2 regions of the Staphylococcus casei genome follow, and region 2 is predicted to be linked to the other one. Evidence: riboswitches for the same ligand, from Rfam matches in the RefSeq annotation. Region 2 holds a riboswitch; the other holds the start of a gene.

The links. A riboswitch is a leader RNA that binds a small molecule or an ion and turns the genes downstream of it on or off. The one in region 2 is predicted to bind lysine.
Region 1: linked by a shared signal. The riboswitch ahead of QMO72_RS07560 (aspartate kinase) and the one ahead of QMO72_RS06145 (amino acid permease) in region 2 are both predicted to bind lysine.

Annotation. Positions count from the first base shown of each region.
Region 1 is NZ_CP125718.1:1,531,539-1,547,736, forward strand. Features, by position in the region: gene QMO72_RS07490 (vWA domain-containing protein) at 1-19, shown strand, start outside; gene brnQ3 (branched-chain amino acid-like transporter carrier protein BrnQ3) at 142-1,485, shown strand; gene QMO72_RS07500 (toxic anion resistance protein) at 1,742-2,872, opposite strand; gene QMO72_RS07505 (5-bromo-4-chloroindolyl phosphate hydrolysis family protein) at 2,901-3,521, opposite strand; gene QMO72_RS07510 (acylphosphatase) at 3,534-3,803, opposite strand; gene msaA (regulatory protein MsaA) at 4,153-4,461, shown strand; gene cspA (cold shock protein CspA) at 4,643-4,843, shown strand; gene lysA (diaminopimelate decarboxylase) at 5,075-6,340, opposite strand; gene QMO72_RS07530 (alanine racemase) at 6,344-7,417, opposite strand; gene QMO72_RS07535 (amidohydrolase) at 7,414-8,571, opposite strand; gene dapD (2,3,4,5-tetrahydropyridine-2,6-dicarboxylate N-acetyltransferase) at 8,894-9,613, opposite strand; gene dapB (4-hydroxy-tetrahydrodipicolinate reductase) at 9,636-10,358, opposite strand; gene dapA (4-hydroxy-tetrahydrodipicolinate synthase) at 10,355-11,242, opposite strand; gene QMO72_RS07555 (aspartate-semialdehyde dehydrogenase) at 11,244-12,233, opposite strand; gene QMO72_RS07560 (aspartate kinase) at 12,287-13,489, opposite strand; lysine riboswitch at 13,577-13,755, opposite strand; gene QMO72_RS07565 (aldo/keto reductase) at 13,934-14,764, opposite strand; gene QMO72_RS07570 (ABC-F family ATP-binding cassette domain-containing protein) at 15,014-16,198, opposite strand, start outside.
Region 2 is NZ_CP125718.1:1,264,646-1,280,843, forward strand. Features, by position in the region: gene dnaI (primosomal protein DnaI) at 1-776, shown strand, start outside; gene thrS (threonine--tRNA ligase) at 1,121-3,058, shown strand; lysine riboswitch at 3,124-3,296, shown strand; gene QMO72_RS06145 (amino acid permease) at 3,516-5,000, shown strand; ribosomal protein L20 leader region at 5,073-5,201, shown strand; gene infC (translation initiation factor IF-3) at 5,225-5,752, shown strand; gene rpmI (50S ribosomal protein L35) at 5,780-5,980, shown strand; gene rplT (50S ribosomal protein L20) at 6,046-6,402, shown strand; gene QMO72_RS06165 (NUDIX domain-containing protein) at 6,512-7,123, shown strand; gene QMO72_RS06170 (hypothetical protein) at 7,136-8,059, shown strand; gene tig (trigger factor) at 8,231-9,541, shown strand; gene clpX (ATP-dependent Clp protease ATP-binding subunit ClpX) at 9,727-10,989, shown strand; gene yihA (ribosome biogenesis GTP-binding protein YihA/YsxC) at 11,143-11,730, shown strand; gene hemA (glutamyl-tRNA reductase) at 11,904-13,235, shown strand; gene ccsA (cytochrome c biogenesis protein CcsA) at 13,257-14,078, shown strand; gene hemC (hydroxymethylbilane synthase) at 14,151-15,077, shown strand; gene QMO72_RS06205 (uroporphyrinogen-III synthase) at 15,096-15,782, shown strand; gene hemB (porphobilinogen synthase) at 15,772-16,198, shown strand, end outside.

The sequences.
Region 1 (16,198 bases), 270 kb from region 2:
TTTATTAAAATCATTTTAAATAGGCTGTTTTTATAAATAAATCACCATATATTTAAATATTCTGAAATTTATATAGACTAAATCTAATAAAGCGTGATAGAATAGATGATACTATTTTATAGGTTAGAAGGAGAAAGACAAATGAATAAAAATACATGGATTATAGGTTTTACATTATTCGCGATGTTCTTTGGCGCTGGAAACCTTATATTCCCACCAAATTTAGGTTTAGAGAGTGGTCAATATTTCTGGCCATCTATCTTAGCTTTTGCACTTACTGGTATAGGACTACCATTATTAGGTGTAGTTGTCGGCGCATTAGATAAACAAGGTTATATTGGGTCATTAAATAAAATATCACCGAAATTCTCAGTAATATTTTTAGTAATTATATATCTTACAATTGGCCCATTGTTTGCAATTCCACGTACTGCTTCAACATCTTTTGAAATGACAGTCACACCAATTGCACACACTAATAGTAATTTAGCATTATTTATATTTACAGTTATTTACTTTTTGATTGTATTATATTTATGTATCAATCCTAATAAAATGGTGGATCGCATTGGTTCGCTTTTAACACCGTTATTACTTATAACAATATTAGCGATGATTGTTAAAGGGTTTGTTGATTTTGGTGGTAATGATCATAGCCAAGCTACTGATGCATTTACTTCTGGGTTTACAGGCTTTTCACAAGGCTTTACAAATGGTTACTTAACAATGGATGCAATTGCAGCCATTGCATTCTCAATGATTGTTGTAAATGCAGTAAAAGCTACTGGAATTACACATGCGAATCAAATTTTTAAGCAAACGTTTATTGCAGGTATTATTGCAGCTGTTGCATTACTATTTATATATGTTTCACTAGGCTATATTGGAAATCATATGGCAGTATCTCAAGACAAGATAGATAGTTTAACAGCAAATGATCAAAATATCGGCACTTACTTATTAACGACTGTAGCAAGTGTAGGCTTTGGTACCTTTGGTAAGTATCTACTAGGTATTATTGTTGCGCTTGCATGTTTAACAACTGCATGTGGCTTAGTCGTTTCTGTCGCAGAATACTTCCATAGAATTTTCCCGAAAATTTCTTATAAAGTATATGTAGTCATTTTCACTTTAATCAGCTTTATACTAGCTAACCAAGGATTAAATTCAGTAATTACGATGTCAGTACCCGTACTAAGCATTGTTTATCCTATAGCGATTACTTCGGTATTATTGATATTAATTGCACGTTTTGTACCTACAAAACCAATCGCACAGCAAATACCGGTAGCCGTAGTAACTATCGTATCCATCTTAAGTGTCATTCATACCCAAGGTTGGCTTAAAATGAGCTTAATTGATAGCTTGCCTTTAAAACAATATTCACTTGAATGGTTCCCAATTGCAGTTGTATTCACTATAGTAGGTTATATAGTTGCTACATTTGTGAAACATCAATCTCCAATTGTGTATGAAAAAGATTAAAAAGAAGTAGGTTATTATGTTATTTACTTCGGTTAAGTACATCTTCATTTAAAATGGGGATGTACTTTTTTATGTGAATTATTATGAATTTGTGCATGTCTGATGGTAGATTTGAAGGAAAACTTGTAGTTTATTAATTATAAGCTAGCTTGACCCATGAGTACTTTATAAAACAGTTCAATCAATACACATAAAAGGATGCGTCTACTAATAAAAGTAGACGCATCCTTTTATCTTACTGCTAAAACAGTGTTCGTTATTTTTCTTTCATTTCTAGTAATTGTTGTTGTAATTCAGTTTCTAAATTATTAAGTTCTGATTCAGCTTGTTTACGTTTATTTCTACCTTGCTCTTGTATTCTAAGTGTTTGCTCAATTGTTTCAATAATATCATTTTGCGTTGTTTTTAATGTCTCAATATCCACGACGCCACGCTCGTTTTCTGTTGCTGTTTCCAATGCATTTTGTTTTAATAGCTCTGAGTTTTTTAACAATAAATCATTTGTAGTATCTGTCACTGCTTTTTGAGCTGAAACAGCACTTCTTTGTCTCATTAATGTTAATGCGATAGACATTTGATTTTTCCACAAAGGAATACTCGTTAGTATAGAACTTTGAATTTTTTCGGCTAAGGCTTGATTAACATTTTGTATCATACGAATTTGAGGCGCTGTTTGAATTGCAATTTGTCTTGAAAGTTGTAAATCATATATCCGCTTATCTAAACGATCTATGAATTGTTCCATATCTGAAGCAGCTTGGACATCCATTTGATTTCCAGAAGCTTTAGCTTTTTCTCTTAGCTTTGGAATTTCCTCTTGTTGTAACTCAAATTGTTTCTTTTTAGCCGCTTCAATATATATTGATAGTTCATCAAAGTAGTCTTTATTCTTATCATAAAGTTCATCAAGCATTTCAACGTCTTTTGTTAAGTTGTTTTTGTGCTTATCTAATTCAATCGAAATACGATCGATTTGTGAACCTACAGATTGCATTTTAGAGAACACCTCATTGACAGAAGCCTTTGTTCGTCTAAATATGAGTTTTAATTTTGATTGATTTTCCGGATTAAGTTCTTCTGGGTTTACTGATTTTAATTTACTCATTAAACCATTAAGTGATTCCCCGACAGGTCCCACATCTGTCGTTTTCACTTCGTTTAAAATACGATGTGAGAATTGAGACATACTCGATTGTGCTTGAGTACCATAATTCAATAAACTATCATTATCCATTGGCTTTATCTCTCCACTAATCTGATCAATTTTCTTTTGATCTTCTTGTGAAAATTGTTTTGTCTTGTTGATGATATCAGTTTTGTTTGCTGATGCTTCATCAATATATTTGTCCAATGGGTGAGAATTTATAATGTCTTGTTCTCTACTCATTCAATTCCACTCCATTCATAATACTTAATTACTTACGTCTTTTTTGCTCCATTTTATTTAATTCCATCTCAATGTCTAACTTGCTATAATCTTCAGCGTTTATCCTTTTCAAATCAGCAACTAAAGTTCTCTTAACCTCATCTAAAGTAATGCGTGTTTGCTCAAGCTTTTGCTTCTCTTCTTTAGACTTTTTAGGCGATTTAGATAACCTCGTATATGATTCAATTAAATTCAGTGCATTATCAATATGGGAATAGAAGAAACTTTCAACTTTAAAAAATGAAGAAGGTTGCTGTTTTACTGCAAAGTATATTGCACGTGAAATACGGTATATATCATTTACTTGTCTAAAATCTTTAATCGATCTCACATTAACAAATGACTTCATAATTCTTCTGTTCTTATCTTGAGCACTATTCAATTGACTATTTACAAAGTGATAATCTCGGCGTGATAAACCAATTTCATTCAAGTATTTTCTAGAAGTTAGACGTTGGGTAGGGAAGTAAAACACTAAAAATGTTCCTGCCGAAATAGCTAGGTCAAAAAGCATATATATATCTAAAGCATATACACTTACAAACCAAGCAATAACAGCTGCTGGAAAAGCAGTGATTGTCCCAAATATACGAGAAATATTATATCTCAATTTCATCTTCCTTTATATTGTTTTGAATTTTTTCCATGAATGATCAACGCTAATTTCTTCTATTGCATAATCTTCAACGTGTGATGCAGGAGATGCGCCATCAGTAACTGCTGTAATAAATTGTGCTAGTGACGCTTCATCACCTTGAGCGTAAATGTCAACATAATTATCAATATTTTCAACAGTACCTACTATATTATACTTTCGAGCAATTTTTTCCGTATAATATCTAAATCCAACTCCCTGTACCATACCAAATATTTTAATGTGTTTACATTGCATATAATCACCTCTTAATTAACATTATACGAAATTTCACGCTACAAAACTAATATTTGAGTTTGAAGATAAATTGTCTATAGGCCAAAAGTATGAGACGGATAACTTGATTTTGTATATTATCTAGTTAAAATATTACACATAGGCAAATTGTGCGACACTAATAAAATTATAGGAAATCTATAAATCATTTTTATTTATCTCTAATTAAATCATGGGGGAATTAATTAGATGATTTTGTATGTATTCCATACATAGGTATGATCGACTTGTTCTATTTACTTAAAATATAAGGCACTACCGCTATGTCTTAAAATTCATTTTGAGTTAACTATGAAAGGGTGAAACAAACATGTGGACAGTTGCAAAAATTCGAGCTGACTACGAGGGCTGGTGGTTATTTAGTGATTGGACAGACCATATTATCGAACGGTATGATTTTGAAACTTATGATGAAATGTTAAATCAATATCAATCACTAATTTCAAAAAGCAAGCATCACTATGATAATTTCTTAATAGGTAAACACAATATTCATGCTTTTTATAACAATTGTGAACTAGGTTTTTGTGAAGACTGCGATGAAGATTTGCAAATATTCTATAGTTTTATTGTTTTAAATAATAATGAAGTATATTATGATTTACCAAATGTTAAATAAATTGTTTTTTCAGATTTATATTGCAATTCCCATTAAAATGTAGTATACTTCTAATTAAGCAATTGTTTTATTCCATATTGCAAAGAATATTGTAATTCAAGATTCGTATGAATAATTGTATTTTTTGTAATATGCGAATAACGCATATTGAATGAATTTTAGTCTTGGAGGTTTCACACTTATGAAACAAGGTACAGTAAAATGGTTTAACGCTGAAAAAGGTTTTGGTTTTATCGAAGTTGAAGGAGAAAACGATGTATTCGTACACTTCTCAGCAATTAACCAAGAAGGTTACAAATCATTAGAAGAAGGTCAATCAGTTGAATTTGAAGTAGTTGAAGGCGACCGCGGTCCTCAAGCTGCAAACGTTGCTAAACTATAATTATAAATTGAAATATTGACTATTTAAAGAACCTTGTTAAAGGTTCTTTTTTGTAAAGCGATTTACTTTTTAAGTAAGTCGCTTTACTTATGGATCATTCTTTCAATACTGTAGCAGAAGCTCTAATAATAGCCATAGAGGCACTATACAAAGTAATCCAATTAAAATACATACACATAATAAAACCCGATTAACTATAAAAAGTTAATCGGGTTTTTAACTTATATTCACTTATTTAGTATCATTAATAATGAGCTGTCGCAAAGATTGACGTTTAATAACTTCACGTGCTTTACCATCTTTCAAGAAAAATACAGAAGGTTTCTGCATTTGATTGTAATTTGAAGCCATAGAATAATGATAAGCGCCGGTAGATAATATCGCTAAATAATCTCCACGTTTAACAGTACTTGGTAACTTCGCATCTTTAATAATAATATCTCCAGATTCACACAATTTACCAGCAATTGTGACTGTTTCATCCGCTTGATCATCTCTATTAACGAGTAGCGCTTCATACTGCGCACCATAAAGCGAAGTACGAATATGATCACTCATACCACCATCAATTGAAACATATTTGTTCACATTCGGTATAGTTTTAATCGTTCCAACCTCATACAAAGTAATACCAGCTTCACCAACTATTGAACGTCCCGGTTCAATACCTATTTCAGGAATAGGGAAACCTGTTTCTTTAGCAATCGCTATTATAGCTTCTGTAATTTCAGCAATACCATCTTCGATAGGGAAGCTAACATCACCTTCAACATATTTTATACTAAAGCCACCACCTAAATTAATAAGCTCTACTTCAATATCATTTTCTTTAAGCCATTGAATAACTAATCTCGCCGTTTCAATCATAGCTTCTGTACCTTCAATTTGAGAACCTACATGGAAATGAACACCTTTTAAGTTTAAACGTTTAGAGTGTTTAACTTTACGAACACCTTCAATTGCTAAACCATGTTTAATTGATAATCCAAATTTGCTATCTTCTTGGCCAGTTTGTATGAATTCATGTGTATGTGCTTCAACCCCAGGGTTTAACCTAATAACAACATTCACAACGTCACTAGCATAACGATCAATAAGGTCTATTTCTTCAAGAGAATCAATGACGATATAGCCCACTTTGCTTTCCAAAGCATATTGAATTTCGTGTTTCGTCTTATTATTACCATGAAAATGTATATGTTGAGGGTCAAATCCAGCTTCTAGCGCTGTATACAACTCACCCTCTGAGACCACATCTAATTCTAAGCCTTCTTCTTGGACCAATTTGACCATTTGCAAACAAGTAAATGCTTTAGAAGCATACGAAATATTATAGTTCAAACCACTCTTCTTAAAAGCCTCATGAAAACGTCTCATTTGCGTACGAATTTGAGTTTCATCGTAAACAATAGTAGGGGTGCCAAAACTTTGTGCCACAGTTTTTAGGCTTGTACCTCCCATAGTGAGTTCGCCATTATTATTATATTCAATTACCATAATTTATCTATACTCCTTTATTAGTGAGTCGTGGTTCATCGCACTTAATTGTTCTGAATTTGCACCCACGCCTTTAAATGTAAACTCATCAACGCGTATATCATCATTATATAGTATTACTTCATCTTGTGCATGTACTTGTTCATCTACTTCAACAAACATATGGCTCATCATTAATGCACGAATAGGATAACGTTTACCATGAATTAACGCCTCAAATTGTGCCCTTGATTTAAGTATACCATCACCATAGCCGACATCAACTACTGCTAATTTTGTATGATTATGTTTTGCTTCAAATGCAAAGCTGTAACCACAATAATCTCCTTCATTTACTTCTCGTATTTGAATGATATTACCTTTGACTGTTAAAGCTTGCTTAATCATAGAATGATCTATAGTACTATAAGGTCTTGACCCATATAACGCTATACCAATACGTGCGTGTGTATGATTCGGTAACACACCCTCTTCACGATAATAACTTGCACTGTTTTGTGCATGTATCATTGGAAATTGATAGCCTTCATCTAGTAATGTATTTACAATTTCTAACCATGCTGTGCGTTCAATTTGATAATCAGGTACGTCAAATTCATCAGCATAACCAAAGTGCGTCCATAATCCTGCAATAATCATTTTATTAGGATTTTCATTACGTCTATGATGTAAAAGTACTTGTCTCATTTCATCAACGGATTTCAATCCAGAACGATGTAATAAATTCTCGAATTCTAAATGTATATGAATATCATATAATGCTTCATAATGTTCATAATAAAAATCGAGCGAGGGTAAAGTCATATGAATGTAATTGTCCCTAACTATATCGAAATCATATACGGCATTCATCAAAAATATCGTTGCTTTTGGAGCAATTTTTCGAACTCTTACAGCTTCTTTTAATGAAGTTGTGCTAAACGTTTGTATACCAGCACGTAGAAATTGAGTGACTGCAAACTCTAATCCATAGTGATAAGCATTATTTTTTACCACTGCCATAATTGAGTTGTCTTGCGCAACATTTACTGCATTTTTATAAAATTCTTCTGTGTCTACAGACCAAATGGCCGTCATTGTTCACGCACCTCACTATACGATGTTAAAATCTGTTCATAATAATCTGCAATTTTAATTAACATATGTTCGTTAAAATTTAAATGAGATGTATGTAATCCTGTAACATAGCCTTTCGATTCATCTCGTATACCGACAAACACAAAATAACTAGGTGCAAGCTGACTATAAAAACTAAAATCTTCTCCGAATAGGTAAGGGGTAGGTTTATCAATAATTTCAAACCCAGCATCTTTCAAACCATGTTCTACATGTTTTCTTAGTTTTACATCGTTATAAGTAGGAGGATATCCTTCTTCAAATTTCACTTCACAGTCTACATTGAACAATAATTTTACACTTTCTGCGATTTTCAGCATTTGCGCTTTTACAATTTCTAAATCTTTGATGTCATAGGTTCTGATGGTTCCTTCTAAATAACCGTTACTAGGCACTGTATTAATCGCTTCTCCCGCTTTAAAATGTCCCATATGTACGATATTTCGTTTCAAACCATTTAAATGGTACTGTTGAATTTGTCCTACTTGACTCAATACATGTTGTAAGGCTTCTCCGCAAGAATGTCCTTGTTCTTTATCCGCCACATGACTAGAAAGACCATTCAAAAAGAACCTATATTCTGTAGCACTCGCAGTAATCTCTTCATCTCTTATGACAACTTGACCTTCATTTTCAAAAGGCATGACGTGAATACCAAATATAGCCTCGATAGGGTATTCTTCAAATGCTCCAGCACGAATTAAACGATTTGCACCTCCACCTGTTTCTTCAGCAGGTTGGAAAATAAATACAATATTTTGTGGTAATGTGCCTGCATCCGCCAGATTTTTACAACGTTGTACAAATAACATGAGCGCCGTTGTATGACCATCGTGGCCACAGGCATGCATCACATTATCTATTAAACTTTTATATTCAACTTCATTTTCTTCATTGATAGGTAGGGCATCAATATCTGCTCTATACGCAATTGTATGCTCACTATTACCAGGGAGGTAAGCAATTAAACCAGTATCAAGAGGGCGTTCATAACTCACTCCTATTTCATCTAAAAATGCAGCGATATATGTTGTTGTTTCATATTCGTGTAAACTTAATTCTGGATGTTGGTGTAAATGACGTCTATGTTTCGTTACGAATTCTAGTTCATTCATTAAAATCAAATCCTTCTAATTTTATTCATTTATCTTTGTTAGTCTATGATATAAAAGTCATATGTATATAACTATAATTTATACTATTATAAATTTGGGAGGCAAAGACAACTTATGCAGGTATATGAAATGAATTTCATATACCTGCTTAAGTAGAGACATAAGTAATTGATAATCATAAATAACTCTTAATTTATCAATTACTGCCTGATAACAAGGCTTTGTCGCGTCTTTAACCTCCCAAATTAATGTTTATATGTGTTAATCATTAATTGATTTACAATACTATCATGCCGCGCATGTAAAACATTGCAAATGATGTCTAGTCGTTTAATTTTCTTAAAGCAGAAACGATTTCACGTTTTGAATCTTCTACTTCACTCGTTTGTTTGATTACTTTGGCAGGTGTGCCTGCAACAACTGCACCAGCAGGCACATCTTGAGTTACAATAGCTCCTGCAGCAACAACTGCACCTTCGCCAACACGAACGCCTTCAAGGATGACTGCATTAGCACCAATCAAGACATTATCTTCAATAACCACTGGAGATGCACTTGGGGGTTCAATAACACCTGCTAACACAGATCCAGCACCAACATGTACATTTTTACCAGTTGTTGCACGTCCACCAAGTGTAGCATTCATATCTACCATAGTTCCTTCGCCTACAACAGCGCCGATATTAATCGTTGCACCCATCATTACAACAGCGCCGTCTTCGATAACTGCTTCTTCACGAATGAAAGCACCTGGCTCAATGCGTGCATTGGTATTTGTTAAATCTTTTAATGGAATCGCAGAATTACGACGATCCATCTCAATCTCTAATTCTTCAATACTTGTTTGATTTGCTTCATAAAATGTCTTCCACGCATCCGCTTCACAAAAGATTACTTTTGAATCTGTTGAACCAAATACTTTGAAAGTTTCAGGGAAGGTTACATTTTCAAAATTCCCGTTTGCATATACCTTAAGTGGTGTTGATTTTTTTGCATCACTTATAAATTGAATAATCTCTTCTGCCGTTAAATGTTGTTCCATAATTAAATACGCTCCTTAGATTTTATAGGTTATCAAATGTATAATAATTGTTTGTCTTTTGAATTAACTTTTCTGCTGCACCAATCGCACCGCTAGCAAAGATATCTTTTGACTGAGCACGATGTGTAATTTCAATTGTTTCATCCGTTCCTGCAAATAGTACATCGTGTTGTCCAACGATTGTACCACCTCTAACTGAATGAATACCAATTTCTTCTTGTGTTCTTTTCTCATTATTTTCATGTCTATCATATACTGGTACAGATTGTTCACGTAATGATTGAATAACATCATATAGTTTGACGAGTGTACCACTTGGAGCATCTACTTTCTTATTATGATGCGCTTCCGTAAGTTCAATATCAAAATCTTGTAATAGGGGAACAGCTGCTTCTAATATTTTAGTAAGCGCATGCACTCCATAACTCATATTCGCACTGAAAAATACTGGCATTTGTGTACTTAATGCTTTAAGTTTATGAATGATTTCTTCCTTTTCTCCTGTAGTAGCAATAACTAAAGGCAATTTGAAATCGTCATCTAATAACGGTAATAATAATTCTGGGTTTGAAAAATCTATAGCTACATCTGCTGATTGGATATCTGAGATACGTTCAAATGTAGGGTAGGGATAAGATTTATTTACATCTCTTACAATGACGCCAACAATGTCATGTCCCTTTGCTTCTGCTAATCTTGCCACACGTTGGTTCATCGCGCCATAACCAATAAGTACTATCTTCATGCTTTGTCACCTGCTTTAAATTGCTCATATACACTTTCTAATACTTTACGATCATCGTCTTCTAACGGTACTAATGGTAAACGCACTTCATAACCACCAAAACCTTCAACAGCCGTTAAAGCTTTAATAGGAATAGGGTTTACGTCTACAGATAAAGCATCTAACACTGTTTGAATCGATTTGAATTGTGATTCGACATCTTTTCCACTTTGTTTATGATCATAAAGGGCTTGAAAAGCCTTTGGCATAACGTTCGCAACGACTGAAATGACACCATGTCCACCTTTATCAAAATAGTCAATCACATTATCATCGTTACCACTGTAAAGTGCAAAATTATCTAAATCAAGACGTTGTTTCAACTCTTTTAAATAGTCGAAATCATTTGTTGCATCTTTAATAGCGATAATATATTCATTGTGACTTAAAGTCTCAACTGTTTCAGCTTCAATGGTCATATTTGTACGCGAAGGCACATTATATAACACTACAGGTAATTTAACTGCATTGGCAATTGTAGTAAAATGTTCAATTAATCCACGTTGATTGGTTTTATTATAATATGGGGTAATCAGCATGATTGCATCTGCTCCAAGTTCTCGTGCGCGAACAGAAGCTTGAATAGATTTCTGGGTATTATTTGTACCAGTCCCTGCAATGACTGGAATGCGTCCATCAATATAATTCACAACTACTTCTAAAATATGCTCTTTTTCATCTTCTGTTAAAGTTGGATTTTCTGCAGTTGTACCATTAACTACAATAGATTTTGCATTATTTTCCACTAAATATTTTAAATGTCTTCTTAGTGCATCATAATCTACTTCATTGTGGGTAAATGGTGTTGTTAAGGCGACACCTACACCTTCAAAAATGTGACTCATATTATTTTACTCCTTTCAGACTCATAACTTGTTCAAGTATTTGTACTGCATTTAATGCTGCACCTTTCAATAAGTTGTCTGAAGTACACCATACATGGAAAGTATTATCTAAAGTTTCATCACGACGAATACGTCCTACAAATATTTCATCTTTACCAGTAGAATGAATAGCTAAAGGATATGCATTGTTTTGAGGATCATCTATTAATACCACACGCGCATCTTTACTAAATAATTCTTGAATTGATTCGACAGTGGCATCTTTTTCTAAAGTAACACTCATGTGCACACTATGACTATCTTGTACTGGTACACGAACGCAAGTTGCTGTTACTTTTAAATCATCATCTTTTAAAATTTTTCGTGTTTCATCAATCATTTTTTGTTCCTCTTTTGTATAACCATCTTCGAGAAACACATCAATATGAGGTAATACATTATTATAAATAGGGTGTGGATATGCTTCAGGCGCCTTACCACTTGGACCATCTGCTAAGTCTTGTTTACCTTTAACACCAGAACCAGAAACAGCTTGATAAGTAGTGTAAGCCACACGTTTCAAACCATATTGTTCTTGTAATAATTTAAGCGGCACTACTGATTGAATTGTAGAACAGTTTGGGTTAGCAATAATTTTTCGATTTAATATAGGTTCATTAACCTCTGGAACAATTAAATCAACGCCTTCTGTCATTCTCCATTGACTAGAATTATCGATTACTATTGCACCAGCTTGTTCAAAAATAGGGGAGAAGTGCTCACTTGTACTTCCACCAGCACTCATTAATACAAAATCAAAAGCCTCGTTTGCTGCATCTTCTGTTAATTCTCTTACTGTGTATGTCTTACCTTGAAATTCGACTTCTTGACCAGCTGAACGTGCTGAAGAAAATAATACCAATTCGTCAAATTGAACTTCTTTACGATCTAAAGTTTCTAACATTTTTCTTCCTACTAATCCTGTTGCGCCTGCTACTGCTAATTTTGTCATATCCACTACACTCCAATTATTATTTTTATTAAATTTGATTATATTTCGAAAATTCAGATATCGAAAGCTTGATAAAGGCTACGAACTGCACGTTCACCATTCTCTGCATCGATCACACATGAAATGCTAATTTCAGAGGTGGTTGTCTGATAAAACGAAATATCATTTTCAATTAATGTAATAAATGCTTTTGATGCTACACCTGACATATCGCGCATTCCTGAGCCAATTAATGAAATTTTAACGTATGCTTCATTAATTTTAAAATCTAAAGCGCTAAAGTCTTCTGTTAATGATTCTAAGATAGTTGTAATTTGTACAGCATCGGTATCTTTAATAGTAAAGGATAATTGCAATCCTTCCAAGTTAATTATCTGAGAAATCATATCAACATTCACGGAACCTTCGTCCAATTTGTTGAATAATGCAGTTAGTAATTTGTTATCAGGCAGGGGATAACTGATTGTAACATGCATCATATGTGTGTCTAATGCGACACCAGTGACTGCTTTTTTTTCTAGTAATTCTGTTTGTGACATAATCCATGTTCCTCTCACATTTGATAGCGTTCTTCCTAAATAAAGCGAAATATTGTAATTATTAGCCAATTCGACGCTTCTAGTCTCTAATACACCTGCGCCTAACGCACTCATTTCCATCATTTCTTCATATGAAACATATTCGAGTCGTTTGGCATCTTTATATAACCTCGGATCCGTAGCATAAACACCATCTACATCTGTGTATATTTCGCAGGCAGTACCATTACTAGCCGCTAATGCAACCGCTGTAGTATCTGAACCTCCACGACCTAACGTAGTAAGTTCAAAATCATCATTTATACCTTGAAATCCTGCAATAACTAAGATGTCATTATCTATAAAAGCATGATCAAATGTTTCAGGATTTATTTCTGCTATACGACTTTTCAAATGATGTCCAACTGTTTTTATTCCTGCTTGGTAACCAGTCATGGCTTTTGCATTAACACCAATATCATTAAGTACCATAGACAAATATGATACTGTCTGTTGTTCACCCGTGGTCAATAGTAATGCTAGTTCTTGATCTTTAGGTTTTGAAGTCAATGACGACACGTTAGCCATAAGTTGGTCAGTTGTTTTACCCATCGCACTTACGACAACTATAAGTTGTTCACCTTGCTCAACTCTACGACTTAACATTTCAGCTATATTTTTAATTTTAGTAAAATCACTTACAGAAGAACCTCCAAATTTCAAAACACTTCTTTCCAATTCTATATCCTCCTCATTGAATAGGGGAGAATCACAGTAATATAAAAAAGAACAAGTCCGGAATGCGAACCTGTTCTATAATATATATACAAGTGATGCACTCCATTATTTTAAAATAATGACAGACTCTTAGCTCTTAACCATAAAGTCCAACTTGTTATAAGCTGCTATTATAACTGTTTCGGCATCTCACCCTTTCAAAATTAGCTGCTAGCAGGCAGGTTCTTCTAATATTTACTAATGATTGATGCGCCTCATCAAAAACTTATTTAATTTTTTGTTTATGCTACATATTATACATACGTAGTTATATACTGTAAACTGCTTTTTACAAAGTTTTTTAAATTTACTGAAAATATAACAAGTTAACCACCTTTTTCACCATTAAAGTGCAAATTACCACTATAATCTCACACGAAAAAGGCTTTCATCATTGTTCAATCATTAATACTCTTCGTATGTTGCAGGATCTTGTCCTTTTAGGCGACCGTCTTGTTGTGTTAAAGCGTCTATTTTCTCTAAATCTTCACTTTCTAAGTAAAAATCAAAAATATCTTTATTTTGAATCTGTCTTGAAACAGAAGTGGATTTGGGAATAGGTACTACGCCATTTTGCACATGCCATTTCAAAATAATTTGCGGTATTGTTTTATTGTATTTTTCAGCAATTGTTGCAATGTCTTTATCATTGATTACTTCTGAAGCACGACCTAAAGGACTCCACGCTTGCGTAATGATACCTTTGTCATTATGATATTGTATCATTGCTTTTTGGTTGAAGTAAGGATGTAATTCAATTTGATTCACTGCTGGTAATATACCTGTTTCTTTTTCTAACCTTTCAATGTGTTCTGTTAAGAAATTACAAACACCTATAGATTTTATTAATCCCGCTTTTTGAGCAGCAATTAATGCTTTCCATGCTTCAATGTACTTCTCTTGTTTAGGATTTGGCCAATGGATTAAATATAAATCAATATATTCCACATTCAGACGATAAATAGATTCCTGAATTGCAGTTAATGCTGCGTCATAATCTTGATAACGACCTGGTAGTTTAGAGGTAACCATGATTTGATCTCTCGAAATATGACTATTAGCTATTGCACGTCCAACTGTGCCTTCATTCTCATAGTTATAAGCAGTGTCTAATAAATGGTAACCTTGTTTCAATGCATTTATAATAGCATGAACTCCATGTGTACCATTGAGTTTATATGTACCGAACCCAATTTGAGGTATAACTTGACCATCTAACATATTTAAATTTTCCATTACATCATTCCTCCTATTACTTTATTAATAATAATTATATAATTCTAAAATATAATATCAAAATAATTAGCCTAGGTAATCATATATAGTATATTACAAGCTCTATTTTATTAATATAGTTTCATATGAACAGGTATATGATTGATACAGTTTGTAAAGGAGGGCAGGGGTAACTCATTTTTCTAACTAAAAAAGGTCTAATACCTTTTTTAAAAGGTATTAGACCTATATTAATATATGACTTACATATTATTTTTTACTTAAAAGACCAGATTCTTCTAAATAAGCTTCATATGAAATTTCTTTTGATACACTGCCTTCGGGATTTAAATCAATTACACGGTTAGCAATTGTGTTTATAAACTCAAAGTCATACGATGTGAATATAATAGAACCTTTAAATGATTTTAAGCCATCATTAACAGCTGTAATACTTTCTAAATCTAAATGGTTTGTCGGTTCGTCTAATAATAATACGTTAGCACTTGATAACATCATTTTACTTAACATACAACGCACTTTCTCTCCACCGGATAATACGCTAGCTTTTTTCTTAACTTCTTCACCACTAAACAACATACGTCCTAAGAATCCACGTAAGAAAGTTTCTGTTTGTTCATCTTCGGGTGCATATTGACGTAACCAATCTACAAGATTTGTATCCATACCTTCAAAGTAGTCTGAATTATCTTTTGGTAAATAACTACGTGACGTCGTAACACCCCATCTAACAGAACCTTCATCTGGCTCCATTTCACCAGCTAAGATTTTTAATAGTGTTGATTTCGAGAATTCACTATCTCCAATTAACACAGCTTTATCATTAGGATCCATAGTAAATGAAATATTATCCAATACTTTTACACCATCGATTGTTTTTGATACATTCTCAACATATAATAGGTCATTACCAATTTCACGTTCAGGTGTAAATTTAACAAATGGATAACGGCGAGAAGAAGGTTGAATATCATCAAGTTCTATTTTTTCTAATTGTTTTTTACGACTTGTTGCTTGTTTAGATTTCGATGCATTTGCTGAGAAACGCGCAACGAATTCTTCTAATTCTTTAATTTTTTCTTCTTTTTTCTTGTTTTGGTCTTGGGCCATTTTCATTGCTAATTCACTAGATTGGTACCAGAAATCATAGTTACCAACATAAACTTTAATTTTTCCATAATCTAAGTCAGCGATATGCGTACATACATTATTTAAAAAGTGTCTATCATGTGATACAACAATTACTGTATTTTCAAAGTTAATTAAGAAATCTTCTAACCAGCTCATTGCTGGAATATCCAACCCATTGGTAGGCTCATCTAGTAGTAAAACGTCTGGTTCACCAAATAGACTTTGCGCTAATAACACTTTGATTTTTTGGTTGTTTTCTAATTCGGACATACTTTTATCTTGTAAATCTGCACTTATGCCTAA
Region 2 (16,198 bases):
ATTTAAACATTTTGCAAGAATATAAAGATCAATTGAAACATTATGACGGTCATGCCTATGCAGATTGTCCTAACTTTGTGAAAGGGCATGTGCCTGAATTATATATTGAAAATGAGCATATCAAAATTCGTTACTTACCTTGCCCATGTAAAATCAAACACGATGAGGATAAATTTAATGCGCATTTAATTACTTCACATCATATGCAAAGAGATACATTAAATGCCAAGCTTAAAGATATTTATATGGATCGAAGAGATAGATTAGAAGTTGCAATGGCGGCCAATAAAATCTGTGATCAAATTACAAATCATGAGCCACAAGTTAAGGGGTTATACCTACATGGCCCATTTGGCACAGGCAAATCATTTATTTTAGGTGCCATGGCAAACCAATTAAAAACTGAGAAAGTGCCATCTACTATTGTATATTTACCTGAATTTATCCGTTCTTTAAAAGGCGGTTTTAAAGATGGTAGTTTTGAAACAAAATTAGCACGTGTAAGAGAAGCTAATGTATTAATGTTAGATGATATAGGTGCAGAAGAAATTACACCTTGGGCAAGAGATGAAGTAATTGGCCCTTTATTACATTATCGAATGGTCCAAGAATTGCCAACGTTCTTTAGTTCTAATTTAAGTTTTGAGGAACTTGAATATCACTTATCTGTAACACGAGATGGGACTGAAAAAACTAAGGCTGCAAGAATCATGGAAAGAATAAAAACATTATCTACACCATACTACTTAGAAGGAAAAAATTATCGCAACGATTGAAATCTAGTATAAATGTTGTATAATATAATTAAATCTAAATCGAAACGAAATAATACAAAGACGCGATGAATAAATCACTGCTTCACAGAAAGCCAATGTCTGATGAAATTTTGGCAAGTATATTTATTGATTACTACTTTGTAAATGATGTTGTAATAAACATCCGGCTCAAGACCGTTATCTTAAGTAGAGTAAAGATTTGTTTGCATATTGCGAACGGTTCTTTAATTTAGGGTGGTACCACGAAGACCTCGTCCCTTTCTGGGATGGGGTCTTTTTGTGTACTTTGAAGATAATGGAGTTGTGTTTTGATTTAAGAGCTTGAATAAATTGGAGGGTATTTCATGGATCAAATTAATATTAAGTTTCCTGATGGTAATTCAAAAATATTTGATAAGGGAACAACTACAGAAGATATTGCACAATCTATAAGTCCTGGACTAAGAAAAAAAGCAGTTGCTGGTAAATTTAATGGTCAACTAATTGATTTAACTAGACCTATTGAGGCAGATGGAGCAATTGAAATCGTAACACCAGGTACTGACGAAGCACTAGAAGTATTGCGCCATTCAACAGCACATCTTATGGCTCAAGCATTAAAACGTCTATACGGAAATGTAAATTTTGGTGTTGGCCCTGTAATTGAGGGTGGTTTTTATTATGATTTTGATATGGAAGAAAGCATTTCTTCTGATGACTTTGAAAAAATCGAAAAAACAATGAAGCAAATTGTTAATGAAAATTATCCAATTGAGCGTAAAGTTGTAACACGAGATGAAGCTAAAGCCTTTTTCTCAAATGATCCATATAAATTAGAATTGATTGATGCGATTCCAGAAGATGAGCTTGTAACTTTATATTCACAAGGTGAATTTACTGACTTATGTCGCGGTGTCCATGTACCATCAACATCTAAGATAAAAGAATTTAAATTATTATCTACAGCAGGTGCATATTGGCGCGGTGACAGTAACAATAAAATGTTACAACGTATTTATGGTACAGCCTTTTTTGATAAAAAAGAGCTTAAAGCACATCTTCAAATGTTGGAAGAGCGTAAAGAACGTGACCACCGTAAAATTGGTAAAGAATTAGAATTATTTGCTAATAATCAATTGGTTGGCGCAGGATTACCATTATGGTTGCCAAATGGTGCGACAATACGTAGAGAAATCGAACGTTATATTGTCGATAAAGAAGTGAGCATGGGATATGATCATGTGTACACACCAGTTATGGCAAACGTGGAGTTATATAAAACGTCTGGACACTGGGATCATTATCAAGAAGATATGTTCCCTACAATGAAATTAGATGAAAATGAAGAAATGGTCTTAAGACCAATGAACTGTCCTCACCATATGATGATTTATGCAAACAAACCGCATTCATATCGTGAGTTACCAATTAGAATTGCTGAGTTAGGTACAATGCATCGTTACGAAGCAAGTGGCGCTGTATCAGGTTTACAACGTGTGAGAGGCATGACACTTAATGATGCACATATATTTGTTAGACCTGATCAAATCAAAGAAGAATTTAAGCGCGTTGTTAACTTAATCATTGATGTTTATAATGATTTTGGTTTTGATAATTATAAATTCAGATTAAGTTACAGAGACCCAGAAGACAAAGAAAAATACTTTGATGATGATGAGATGTGGAACAGAGCGGAAAGCATGTTAAAAGAAGCATCTGATGAACTTGGCTTAGACTATGAAGAAGCGGTGGGAGAGGCTGCATTCTATGGTCCGAAATTAGATGTTCAAGTACAAACAGCTATGGGTAAAGAAGAAACGTTGTCTACAGCACAATTAGACTTCTTATTGCCAAAAAAATTCGATTTAACTTACATTGGTAATGATGGTGAACATCATAGACCAGTTGTTATTCATCGTGGCGTAGTATCTACTATGGAACGATTTGTCGCATTCTTAACTGAGGAGACTAAAGGTGCCTTCCCAACATGGTTAGCGCCTAAGCAAGTAGAAATAATTCCTGTTAATGTAGATATTCATTACGATTATGCAAGAGCTTTACAAGATGAGCTTAAATCACAAGGCGTTAGAGTTGAAATTGATGACCGCAATGAAAAAATGGGTTACAAAATTAGAGAAGCACAAATGCAAAAAATACCATACCAAATTGTTGTAGGTGACAAAGAGGTAGAGAATAATGAAGTTAATGTAAGAAAATATGGTTCACAAGATCAAGAAACTGTTGAAAAAGATACTTTCATTTGGGATTTAGTAGATGAGATTAGATTGAAAAAACAAAGATAGTCTTGAAAGTCTTGTTAAAATCATGTATATTACTGATGAGTGAAATAAATTAATATTCATATCAAATTTGAGTTAGAGGTTGCATCTTCAAAGAGTAATTATTCAGAAGCCAAATGGGGCGTATGTTGAAATAATGAAAGGTGGAAATGCCGAAACTTGTATTGACCATTTACAATGCGAGTTGGGACAGTTTTCGAAAGAAACTGGACTGTCACATGTGTGATGTGCTACCTATATAAATGCTATTATTAAAATGGTTGCATATCTATTAGGTATGCAACCATTTTATTTTGGGCAAAAATTTATAATGCATATGTTTTCGGGATAGAGCAAAAGTTTATAGTTAAACGTGTAATTGAATGGACTTCATTACAATAAAGTGATTGTATACTATAAATGACACAATCTTAAGCATATAGAAAGTTAACCTCTAAGTTTATAAAGAAAGGAAGCTTCTATGGCAAAACAAGAAATTCAAAATGATGGAATTCAAAGGGGACTAAAAGATCGTCATATTTCCATGATTGCAATCGGAGGATGTATTGGTACTGGGCTATTCATGACTTCAGGAGGCGCAATACATGACGCGGGTGCTTTAGGTGCTTTATTAGCCTATGCAATTATTGGTGCGATGGTTTTCTTCCTTATGACATCATTAGGAGAAATGGCAACATATTTACCTGTATCAGGTTCATTTAGTACTTATGCTACACGCTTTGTGGACCCGTCCCTCGGATTTGCATTAGGATGGAATTATTGGTTTAACTGGGTAATTACAGTGGCAGCAGATGTTACTATTGCTGCTCAAGTTATACAGTATTGGACGCCGCTGACAGGCATACCAGCATGGAGTTGGAGCTGTCTATTTTTAGTTATAATTTTTGGACTTAATGCTTTATCCGTAAGGGTTTATGGTGAAAGTGAGTATTGGTTTGCATTAATTAAAGTAGTAACGGTAATCATCTTTATTATTATCGGATTGTTAACGATACTAGGTATTATGGGTGGAGAATTTGTAGGCTTTGACATATTCACTAAAGGCGACGGCCCTGTGTTAGGCGGTAACCTTGGAGGTAGCTTGTTAACTATTTTAGGTGTGTTCTTAGTTGCAGGATTCTCATTCCAAGGCACAGAATTAATTGGTATTACAGCTGGAGAATCTGAAAATCCAGAGCGAGCAGTACCAAAAGCAATTAAACAAGTCTTTTGGAGAATATTATTATTCTATATACTTGCGATATTTGTAATTGGAATGCTGATTCCATACGATAGTGCTGCTTTAATGGGCGGCGGAGATGATGTGGCAACATCACCGTTTACACTTGTATTCCAAAATGCAGGTTTAGCATTTGCTGCATCATTCATGAATGCGGTAATCTTGACTTCAGTATTATCTGCAGGTAATTCGGGAATGTATGCTTCCACGCGTATGCTATATTCAATGAGTAAAGATAAACTTGCATTCCCTGTATTTGGTAAAACAAATAAGAGTGGTGTGCCTTATATGTCATTACTCGTTACTGCAGTAATTGTAATTGGTATTTTTGTTTTACAACACTTGAGTGGTGATGCTTATGAGTATATTGTTGCAGCAAGTGGAATGACTGGTTTTATTGCATGGGTAGGTATAGCGATTAGTCATTATAGATTTAGAAAAGCATTTGATAAACAAAATTATGATAAATCTAAATTGAAATATAAAGCGAAATTATTCCCATTTGGTCCAATATTCGCAGGTTTCTTATGTGTGGTTGTAATCATTGGTCAAGACGTAGACTTTATTAAAACAGGCGCATTTGATCTTAATAGATTCGTTATTACGTATATGGGGATACCAGTATTTTTAGCATTTTTCATTTATCATAAACTGAGATATAAAACAAAAATTGTTCCTTTAGAACAGGTGAATTTAAGACAAGATGTTAAAATGGATAATAAATAAAACATGAAATGTTACAAAAACTATTGACTTGTCTCAAAATTGTTGCTAATATAGGTAACGTTGAATACGAAACGAACCAAGTAGAAGCTCCCGCTTCTCACCTGTAGCGACGCTAATTGCAGTTGGCAGGTCTATATATACATGATTATGTCATGTGTAGAAGAGAGCGGGTATATTGTATACTCGCTCTCTTTGCTTGGGATAATTTCGTAAAAATCTTGGAGGTGTCAACCATAGCAAAAGATCAGACTCAAGTTAACGAAAAGATTCGCGCAAAAGAATTACGTTTAATCGGACAAGATGGAGAACAAGTCGGCGTAAAATCTAAGGCTGAAGCTTTAGAAATGGCTGAACGTGTTGGTTTAGATGTAGTCATAATGGCTCCGAATGCTAAACCACCTGTTGCTAGAATTATGGATTACGGAAAGTATAAATTCGAGCAACAGAAAAAAGAAAAAGAAATGAAGAAGAAACAAAAAACAATTAACCTTAAAGAAATTCGTTTAAGTCCTACAATTGAGGAACATGATTTCCAAACTAAATTGAAAAATGGACGTAAATTTTTATCTAAAGGCGATAAATGTAAAGTTTCTATTCGTTTCAGAGGTCGTGCGATTACGCATAAAGAAATTGGTCAACGTGTTTTAGAAAAATTTGCAGAAGAATGTAAAGATATCGCGACAGTTGAGCAAAGACCTAAAATGGATGGGCGTCAAATGTTTATCATGCTTAATCCGATAAATGAAAAATAAAAAAGATATTACAGGAGGAAATGAATCATGCCTAAAATGAAAACACACCGTGGAGCAGCTAAACGTGTTAAAAGAACTGGTTCAGGTCAATTAAAACGTTCTAGAGCTTTCACATCTCACTTATTTGCAAACAAAAGTACTAAACAAAAACGTAAATTACGTAAAGCTTCATTAGTAAGTAAATCAGATATGAAACGCGTAAAACAATTATTAGCTTATAAAAAATAATTGACGATATTGATTTATCACATTGACTTATAAAAGATTGAAGATATTTTGAGGAGGAATTTATTATGCCACGAGTTAAAGGTGGAACAGTAACAAGAGCTCGTCGTAAAAAGACGATTAAATTAGCTAAAGGTTACTTCGGTGCAAAACGCACATTATACAAAGTAGCAAAACAACAAGTAATGAAATCAGGACAATACGCTTTCCGTGACCGTCGTCAAAGAAAACGTGATTTCCGTAAATTATGGATTACACGTATCAACGCGGCAGCACGTCAACATGATATGAGCTATTCAAGACTTATGAACGGTTTGAAAAAAGCTGAAATCGATGTTAACCGTAAAATGCTTTCTGAAATTGCTATTTCAGATGAAAAAGCTTTCGGTGAATTAGTTGCTAAAGCTAAAGAAGCTTTAAAATAATTATCTAAAATAAAGAGATGTACAACTGTGTACATCTCTTTATTTTTGTTTTGATATCTATCAATCATTTGATAAAATAACAAAGAAGTCATATACGAAGGAGAAACGGATGTCTAAATTTGATGAAATGATTACAGTTGTTCCAAGAACAATTTTATTTAATAATGAAAAGAATCAATTTAATGGATTCCTTGATAAAAACGCTGCTAAGGGTCAAGAAGTTTTTGATACGCTTTCTAAATATGAAGTTAAGCGACGTGGAGATATGGAAGAAGATCCAACATATAAACAGTTGATTTCATACTGTATTTTAGAAAATGAACATGATGAAATATTGGTTTATGAGCGTTTGTCAGGTGGCGGCGAGTCACGTCTTCATGGTCAATCTTCAATTGGTGTAGGCGGTCATATGAACGATGTACTAGGCGCTGAATCAATTAACGAAGTGCTTAGAATCAATGCGCAAAGAGAGCTAGAAGAAGAAGTAGGTTTGCCTGATCATAAATCTCAAAATTTAGCTTACATAGGTTTTATTAATGATGATACAAATGAAGTTGGAGAAGTTCATTTAGGTGTAGTGTTCAAGATTAAGGTGAGCAGTATCGATGTAGAAGCTAAAGAAACAGATACATTAAGGATTAAATGGGTTGACCAAAGTAAGATAGACAATTATGATGAATTTGAAACATGGAGTTCTTTAATATTAGAAGCATTACAGTAGGGGTGTTTAATAATGTCTGACATCATTCCTTTTCCGCGTTCAAAAGAAAAATTAATACGAGAAATTAAACAGTCCTTTAATCAAAATGATTTTGATCGAACTTATGAACTTTTTGAAGTGTTCGAACAGCAATTTGAACTAGATGAACAAATGTCATTGTTAAAATGTGCGACGCTTTATCGAATGGAGCATTATCTTGAATTGCGCGAGGAGGCTATCATTTTATTAAAGCAAGGTGTCACTAAATATGATGATTTGATGGTTTATTATGTTAAGAGTTTAAATGGTTTAGGTCAGTATTATGAAGTGATTGAAGTGATTGATCAAATTATGGATGAAGTTAATGAGCATAAAACGAGAATGGAATTGTTTCCTATAAAAGAATATGCTTTAAGTCAAATCGATAAAGATAATGAACACGCTGCACAGATGTTACAACGATTTGCAACATTGTCGCTGCGTGAACAAATCAATACGATGCTCACTTTAATTGATCATAATCAATACCGTTATACCGGATCGATAGTCAATTTATTACAAGAAATGGCATTGGCACCCAATGTTATTTGTATAATGCTTGAATATTTACGTTTCGCCGGATACAATCAAAGCATTCGTGTTCAGAAGTACGGTCACACTATGGAAGTGCAACCAAGCCAACTTTCTGGACTTGAACAAACGGTACTAAAGACAAAAGTGCTTCCAGCAGTTGTTCGTCAGATTGAAGATGACGCAGCGCAAATTATAGATGAAGCGCACCACGTAATGAATAATCATGCTATATTACTTTATCCATTAGATATTGAAAGTATCGCTTCAGTGGATGAGTGGGTGAATGCCTATATAAATTATTTTAAATCAATGTTAGGCTTGGAAGATCTAGACACAACTAATAGTGTCGTCAGTTTTATTGCAACAATAGATTTACCAGAATAATTAACATTATGTAATTTGGGTAGTTAATTATAGTAGTATTATAAAATTAAAATTAATTTCAACAAGTCATATTATATAGATTGTAATTTCATTGTTTGTGTAGAGCAATCACGTATGCTATAATAGTGAAGTTGAAAAAATAAAATAGGATAATCATGGAGGTTTTTATACATGACAGCAACTTGGGAAAAAAAGGAAGGTAACGAAGGTGTTTTATCCGTTACAGTTCCAGCAGAAAAAGTAGACAAAGCAATTGATCAAGCTTTCAAAAAAGTGGTTAAACAAATTAATGTACCTGGATTCCGTAAAGGGAAAGTACCACGTCCAATATTTGAACAACGCTTTGGTGTAGAAGCATTATATCAAGATGCAGTTGATATCTTATTACCAGAAGCATATGGTGAAGCTATTGACGAAACTGGAATTAAACCAGTTGATCAACCGGAAATCAACGTAACTTCAATCGAAAAAGGTAGCGAGATGACATTTGAAGCTACTGTAGTAGTTGAACCAGAAGTTGAATTAGGTGATTACAAAGGTGTAGAAATCGAAAAACAAGAAGTTGAATTAACTGAAGAAGAAGTTCAAGAATCAATTGACCACCAATTAGGCCACTTAGCTGAAATGGTAGTTAGAGAAGATGGTGCTGTTGAAGATGGCGATACAGTAAACATTGACTTTGATGGTTATGTTGATGGAGAACAATTCGAAGGTGGACAAGCTGAAGGTTACGACCTTGAAATAGGTTCAGGTTCATTTATTCCAGGATTCGAAGAACAATTAGTAGGCGTTAAAACTGGTGAAGAAAAAGACGTTACTGTTACTTTCCCAGAAGAATACCATGCTGAAGAATTAGCTGGCAAAGAAGCTACTTTCAAAACGAAAGTTAATGAAATTAAATATAAAGATGTTCCAGAATTAACAGATGAAATTGCTAATGAGTTAGATGCAGAAGCTAACACTGTTGATGAATACAAAGAAAATGTACGCAAACGTTTAGCTGAACAAAAAGAAACGGATGCTGAAAACGCTCAAAAAGAAGAAGCAATTAATAAAGCTGCAAACAACGCTTCAATTGAAATTCCAGAAGCTATGATTAATACTGAGTTAGATCGTATGGTTCAAGAATTTGGACAACGTATGCAACAACAAGGTCTTAACTTAGAAACTTACTTCCAAATTTCTGGACAAGATGAGTCTCAATTAAGAGAACAAATGAAAGATGATGCAGAAGAACGTGTTAAAACAAACTTAACATTAACTGCAATTGCTGACGCTGAAGCTGTTGAAGTAACAGATGCTGATATCGATGCTGAATTAGAAAAAATGAGTGAACAGTTTAACATGTCTGCTGAAGACATCAAACAAACACTTGGTAATACAGATATCATCAAAAATGATGTACGTATCCAAAAAGTTATCGACTTATTAGTAAAAGAAGCGAAATTAGTAGAACCATCTAAAGATGACTCAGAAGCGTAACTAAATATAACGAGAGCAAATATTTTGTGAATTATATGTTAGTCGTTTAATATAGTAAACCAGTAGCAGATGCATTCAATTAATGTATCTGCTACACTATTTTGTGCAAATAACTTGTGAAATCAACAAGTTGCATATTAAAATACTATCTAGTATAGTCTTTAGGGAATAGGGGTGTAAATAGAATGTTTAAGTTCAATGAAGATGAAGAAAATTTAAAATGCTCTTTCTGTGGTAAAGACCAAGATCAAGTTAAAAAATTGGTTGCAGGAAGTGGTGTATATATCTGTAATGAGTGTATTGAGTTGTGTTCAGAGATTGTAGAAGAAGAATTAGCTCAATCAGAAACGGAAGGTTTAACAGAATTACCAACACCTAAAGAAATTATGGATAGATTAAATGATTATGTTATCGGTCAAGAGAAAGCTAAGAAATCGTTAGCAGTGGCTGTGTACAATCATTACAAACGAATCCAACAATTAGGACCAAACGAAGATGAGATTGAATTACAAAAGAGTAATGTCGCTTTAATTGGACCTACAGGTAGCGGTAAAACGCTTTTAGCGCAAACTTTAGCTAGAACATTGGATGTACCATTTGCAATAGCAGATGCAACAAGTTTAACAGAAGCTGGTTATGTCGGTGATGATGTAGAAAACATACTATTACGTTTAATCCAAGCAGCTGATTTCGATGTTGATAAAGCAGAAAAAGGTATCATTTATGTCGATGAGATAGATAAAATAGCTAGAAAATCAGAAAACACATCTATTACGCGTGACGTATCTGGTGAAGGCGTACAACAAGCGTTACTAAAAATATTAGAAGGCACGACAGCTAGCGTGCCGCCACAAGGTGGACGTAAGCATCCGAACCAAGAGTTAATTCAAATAGATACAACAAACATATTGTTTGTACTTGGTGGTGCTTTTGATGGAATTGATGAAGTTATTAAACGTAGATTAGGTGAAAAAGTGATTGGTTTCTCAAGTAGTGAAGCTTCTAAATATGATGAAGATGCAATACTTGAACAAATCAGACCTGAAGATTTACAATCTTATGGTTTAATTCCTGAATTTATTGGTCGTGTTCCGATTGTTGCTAACTTAGAAACATTGGATGTAAGCGCGCTTAATAATATCTTGACGCAACCTAAAAATGCACTAGTGAAGCAATACACTAAAATGCTAGAACTTGATGATGTGGAATTAATATTCACTGATGAAGCTTTAGCAGCCATTAGTAGTAAAGCAATCGAACGTAAAACAGGTGCTCGTGGTTTACGTTCTATTATTGAAGAAGCATTAATTGATATTATGTACGATGTTCCTTCATCTGAAGGTGTTGTAAAAGTCATCATAACGGATGAAACAATTAATGATGAAAAAGAACCTGAACTATACGATAAAGAAGGAAACCTTGTGAACAAGGAACAAACTTCTGCTTAATTTAAGTGTGTGAAAAGCCCTGAGTTGTATATATGCAACTTAGGGCTTTTATTTTATAATAGAAACAACGGATATAATAAAAATACGTATTCATACATGTAATTGTGTAATATAATGGAACAGTTAGTTTAGAAGAAAAGAGGGTCGATAATAATGAAAGTGAATCCTAATGAAATAGAATTATTAATTAGTGCAGTGAAACCAGAACAATATCCTGAAACTGGCTTAAGTGAAGTCGGATTAAGTGGTAGATCTAATGTTGGTAAATCGACATTTATTAATAGCATGATAGGTAGAAAAAATATGGCGCGTACATCACAACAGCCTGGAAAAACACAAACGCTCAATTTTTATAATATTGATAATCAACTTGTATTTGTTGATGTGCCAGGTTATGGTTATGCGAAAGTAAGTAAAAAACAGCGTGAAGCATTCGGCAAAATGATAGAAAAATATATTTCTAGTAGAGAATCGTTGAAGTTAGTCATACAGCTTGTTGATTTAAGACATAATCCATCAGAAGATGACATATTAATGTACAATTACCTTAAATATTTTGAAATACCTACACTTGTCGTAGCTACAAAAGAAGATAAAATACCAAAAGGTAAAGTTCAAAAACATCTAGCTAATATTCAACAAAAATTAGAGATGGAACCAGAAGATGAAATCGTAAGTTATTCTTCTGTTAAAAACAATAAACAACAATTAATATGGGATATGATTGCTGCTTATTTGTAATCACTCAAAAGTAATAATCATATGCTGAAAGTCATTTGTTTATTATAAGTACAATTTATGACAACAATTTGAATGTAAATTATAATTCTTCTAATTTACTAGGCAACTTACTTAAATCATGTCATAATTGTGTTATAATTTACTTATTGTAATATGTATGGAGGGCGTTATAAATGCATTTAATTGCGGTTAGCATTAATCATCGTACAGCAGATGTAGCACTGAGAGAAAAAGTTGCTTTTAAAGATGATGCCATACGTTCAGCCAATGTTGATTTATATGAAACAAAATCTATTTTAGAAAATGTGATATTATCAACTTGTAATCGCACAGAGGTATATGCTGTTGCTGATCAAATACACACAGGTCGCTATTATATACAAAGATTTTTAGCGAGATCTTTTGGATTTGATGTTGAAGAGATTAAGTCTATGACTGAAGTAAAAGTGGGGGACGAAGCAGTAAATCATTTATTGCATGTCACTTCAGGTTTAGACTCTATAGTACTTGGAGAAACTCAAATTCTTGGACAAATAAGAGATGCATTCTTTATTGCTCAAGAAGAAGAAACAACGGGTACTATTTTTAATCACTTGTTTAAACAAGCAATTACTTTTGCGAAAAAAGCACATAATGAAACTGATATTGCAGATAATGCGGTGAGTGTATCTTATGCAGCTGTTGAACTAAGTAAGAAAGTATTTGGCAAAATTAATAATAAGCAAGCTTTAATCATTGGTGCAGGGGATATGAGTGAACTATCACTTTTAAATTTAATTGGTTCAGGTGTCACTGATATTACTATTGTAAATAGAACGTTAAGTAAAGCTCAAAATTTAGCAAGAAAACATCAAGTGAACTATGAACCGATGGATTCATTACCAAATCTTTTAGCTAAAGTTGATATTGTAATCAGTTCTACGAGCTCAGAAGAATATATAGTGACAAATGAGATGATGCGCACGATCGCTTCTGAACGTAAAAATGATTCACTAGTATTAATTGACATAGCGGTTCCGAGAGATATAGAACCTAATATAGATGTAATACAAAGTGTTTTTAATTATGATGTAGATGATTTGAAGGGGTTAGTAGATGCTAATCTCAGAGAACGTCAAAACGCAGCAAATGAAATCATGCAGAAGATTCCAAATGAAATTGTAGCTCATAATGAATGGGTGAATATGTTGGGTGTCGTGCCTGTGATTCAAGCATTAAGAGAGAAAGCTATGAATATACAAGCAGATACAATGGACAGCATAGATAGAAAATTGCCTGGTTTGACTGATAGAGAACGTAAAATCATTTCAAAACACACCAAGAGTATCATTAATCAAATGTTAAAAGATCCTATCAAACAAGCTAAAGAATTGAGTAGTGATAAGAAAAGTAACGAAAAATTAGAGCTTTTCCAAAACATTTTTGACATAGAGGCTGAACACGCTTATGAACCTAAAAAGACAAGGAATAAAGTGAGCAGTAGTCAAATTCTAAGTTTTGAATAAGCATATACAAATGGTGATGATATGCAAGAAATTCTGTTCATAAGATTAAATGAACTAATATTATTGATTTATTTATTTAGTATTGCTTGTTATTTTTTCGACTTTGTAAGTAAGCATTATATAGTTAGAAAATTTGGCTTTGTTACATTAGGGATTGTTTGGATGTTACAAACAATCTCTTTATCTTTTTATATTAATGTAACTCAGCAAGTACCATTAGGAAATATTTTTGATGTCTTATTTGCTCTCGCGTGGTTGATTATTTCTATTTCAATTGTGATAAGTGTGATTAAACAAATTAATATTTCTATTTTTTTATTTAATTTAATCGGTTTTTCATTAATTGCCGTTAATACATTTCAACCTATGAATTATCAAAGTTCAGGCAGCAAGATCAATATTATAAATGAATTGTTGATTGTTCATATTGCTTTAGCAACTATAAGTTATGCTTTATTTGCTTTTGCATTTGTAAATTGTGTTTTATACTTAATTCAGTATAAAAATTTAAAGCAAAAACGTTTTACGCAAAAATATTTTAGAATTGGTAGTGTAGCCACACTTGAACAAGTTGTCTTTTATAGTAGTCTAATAGGCTTTATTTTTATCATCTTAAGTATCATCTTAGGTGCGCAATGGGGATTTAACACTTTGGGTGCCAATATCTTAATAGATTCTAAGGTGATTATGTCTACAATTATTACTATATTATATGGCGTATATATATATTTGAGAGTTAGAGGTACTATAAATAAAAATAAATTGATATATTTTAATATCTTTTTGTTTGGTTTAAGTATGATAAATTTATTTTTTGCTTCTCATATTTCAGAAATACATTAATTGGGAGATATGAATAATAGCTAGGAATGATTAAGTGTCAATTGCTTAATCATCTATAGGAGGATGTACACGATGCGTAAGTTAGTCGTTGGTTCGCGTAGAAGCAAGTTAGCCATAACGCAAAGCCAACAATTCATTGATAAATTAAAATCTATAGATCCGGATTTAGAAATTGAAATTAAAGAAATTGTGACCAAAGGTGATCGTATTGTCGATAAGCAATTATCTAAAGTTGGCGGTAAAGGCCTATTTGTAAAAGAGATTCAAAATGAGTTGTTTGATCATAATATAGACATGGCGATTCACTCATTAAAAGATGTGCCTAGTGTCATTCCTGAGGGGCTGACATTGGGATGTATTCCAGATCGTGAAAATCCATACGACGCATACATCGCTAAAAATCATATACCATTAGATGAACTACCAGATCAAAGTATTGTAGGTACAAGTTCATTAAGACGTGGGGCTCAAATACTTGCTAAGTACCCTAATTTACAAATAAAATGGATACGTGGCAATATTGATACACGTTTAAGTAAGTTGGAAAATGAAGATTATGATGCCATTATACTTGCTGCGGCAGGTCTTAAACGTATGGGTTGGTCAGAAGACATAGTGACGAGTTATTTAGATAAAGGTACTTTAATACCAGCCATTGGCCAGGGTGCATTGGGTATTGAGTGTCGTGCAGACGATCACGCATTGTTAGAATTACTTCAAAAAGTACATAATAGTGATGTGGCGGATTGTGTTACAGCAGAGAGAACATTCTTAGAACGTATGAATGGAAGCTGTCAAGTCCCAATAGGTGGTTATGCAACTAAAGACCATGAGGGTACTATCGAATTCACTGGATTAATCATGTCCCCTGATGGTAAAGAACGCTATGAACATACAGAACGTGGTAAACATCCGGTAGAATTAGGTGAAAAAGTAACAGCAGTATTGAATGAACAAGGCGCATACGATGTAATTAAAGCACTGAACGAAGCAGAATAACCGTTTGAGGTGAAAATAATGAGACCAGTTATAGTTATGACACAAACTAGTGAATTTAAAAAAAATGATACGTGTATTCTACATATGCCTTTTATAGATGTAGAGCCACTACCTTTTGACTTAAGTTTATTAGAAAATAACTATGACTGGCTTATTTTTTCGTCAAAAAATGCTGTTAAATATTTTTATCCTTATTTATCTAAAGTCAGGGTATCTCATATTGCTGTAATCGGTGAAAAAACGGCTGAATACTGTCATTCTTTGGGTTTAAAGGTGGATTTTTGCCCTGATGATTATTCGCAAGAAGGGTTTCTAAAAATGTTTAAAGCGGCAAAAAGCAGTCATATTTTAATACCTTCTAGCGCATCAGCAAGGACATTATTGCAAAATACCTTAGCACAACAACCTTATAAAGTTAGAAAAATTGACTTATACCAACCGATTCCACATACTGAAAATATCATTGCAGTTAAAAGATTGATGAGAGATAAAAAAATAGATGCAGTAACCTTTGCAAGCTCATCCGCAGTAAGATATTTTTTCGAAAATAACGATGTGCCACCTTTTGACAATTATTTTGTTATTGGTCAACAAACATTAGAAACGTTGGAACAATACAATATATGCGCTACAATCGCAGATATTCAAACACTAGAATCCTTAGTAAAAAAAACATTAGAAAGTTGGAAAGATAATGCAATTTGATAGACACAGAAGATTACGTAGTAGTAAAACTTTGAGAAACATGGTAAGTGAAACACAAATCCGTAAAGAAGACTTAATTTATCCTATATTCGTTGTTGAACGCGATAATGTAAAAGAAGAAATAAAATCTATGCCAGGTGTTTATCAACTGAGTTTGAACTTATTAGATGAAGAAATTAAAGAAGCTTACGACCTCGGCATTAGAGGTATCATGTTTTTCGGTGTTCCAAATGAGAAAGATGCAGTAGGTACAGGTGCTTACGACCATAACGGTATCGTTCAAGAGGCTACAAGAAAAGCTAAAGCGATGTACAGTGATTTACTGATTGTTGCAGATACTTGTTTATGTGAGTATACAGATCATGGTCACTGTGGCGTGATTAATGAACATACCAAAGATGTTGATAATGATAAAT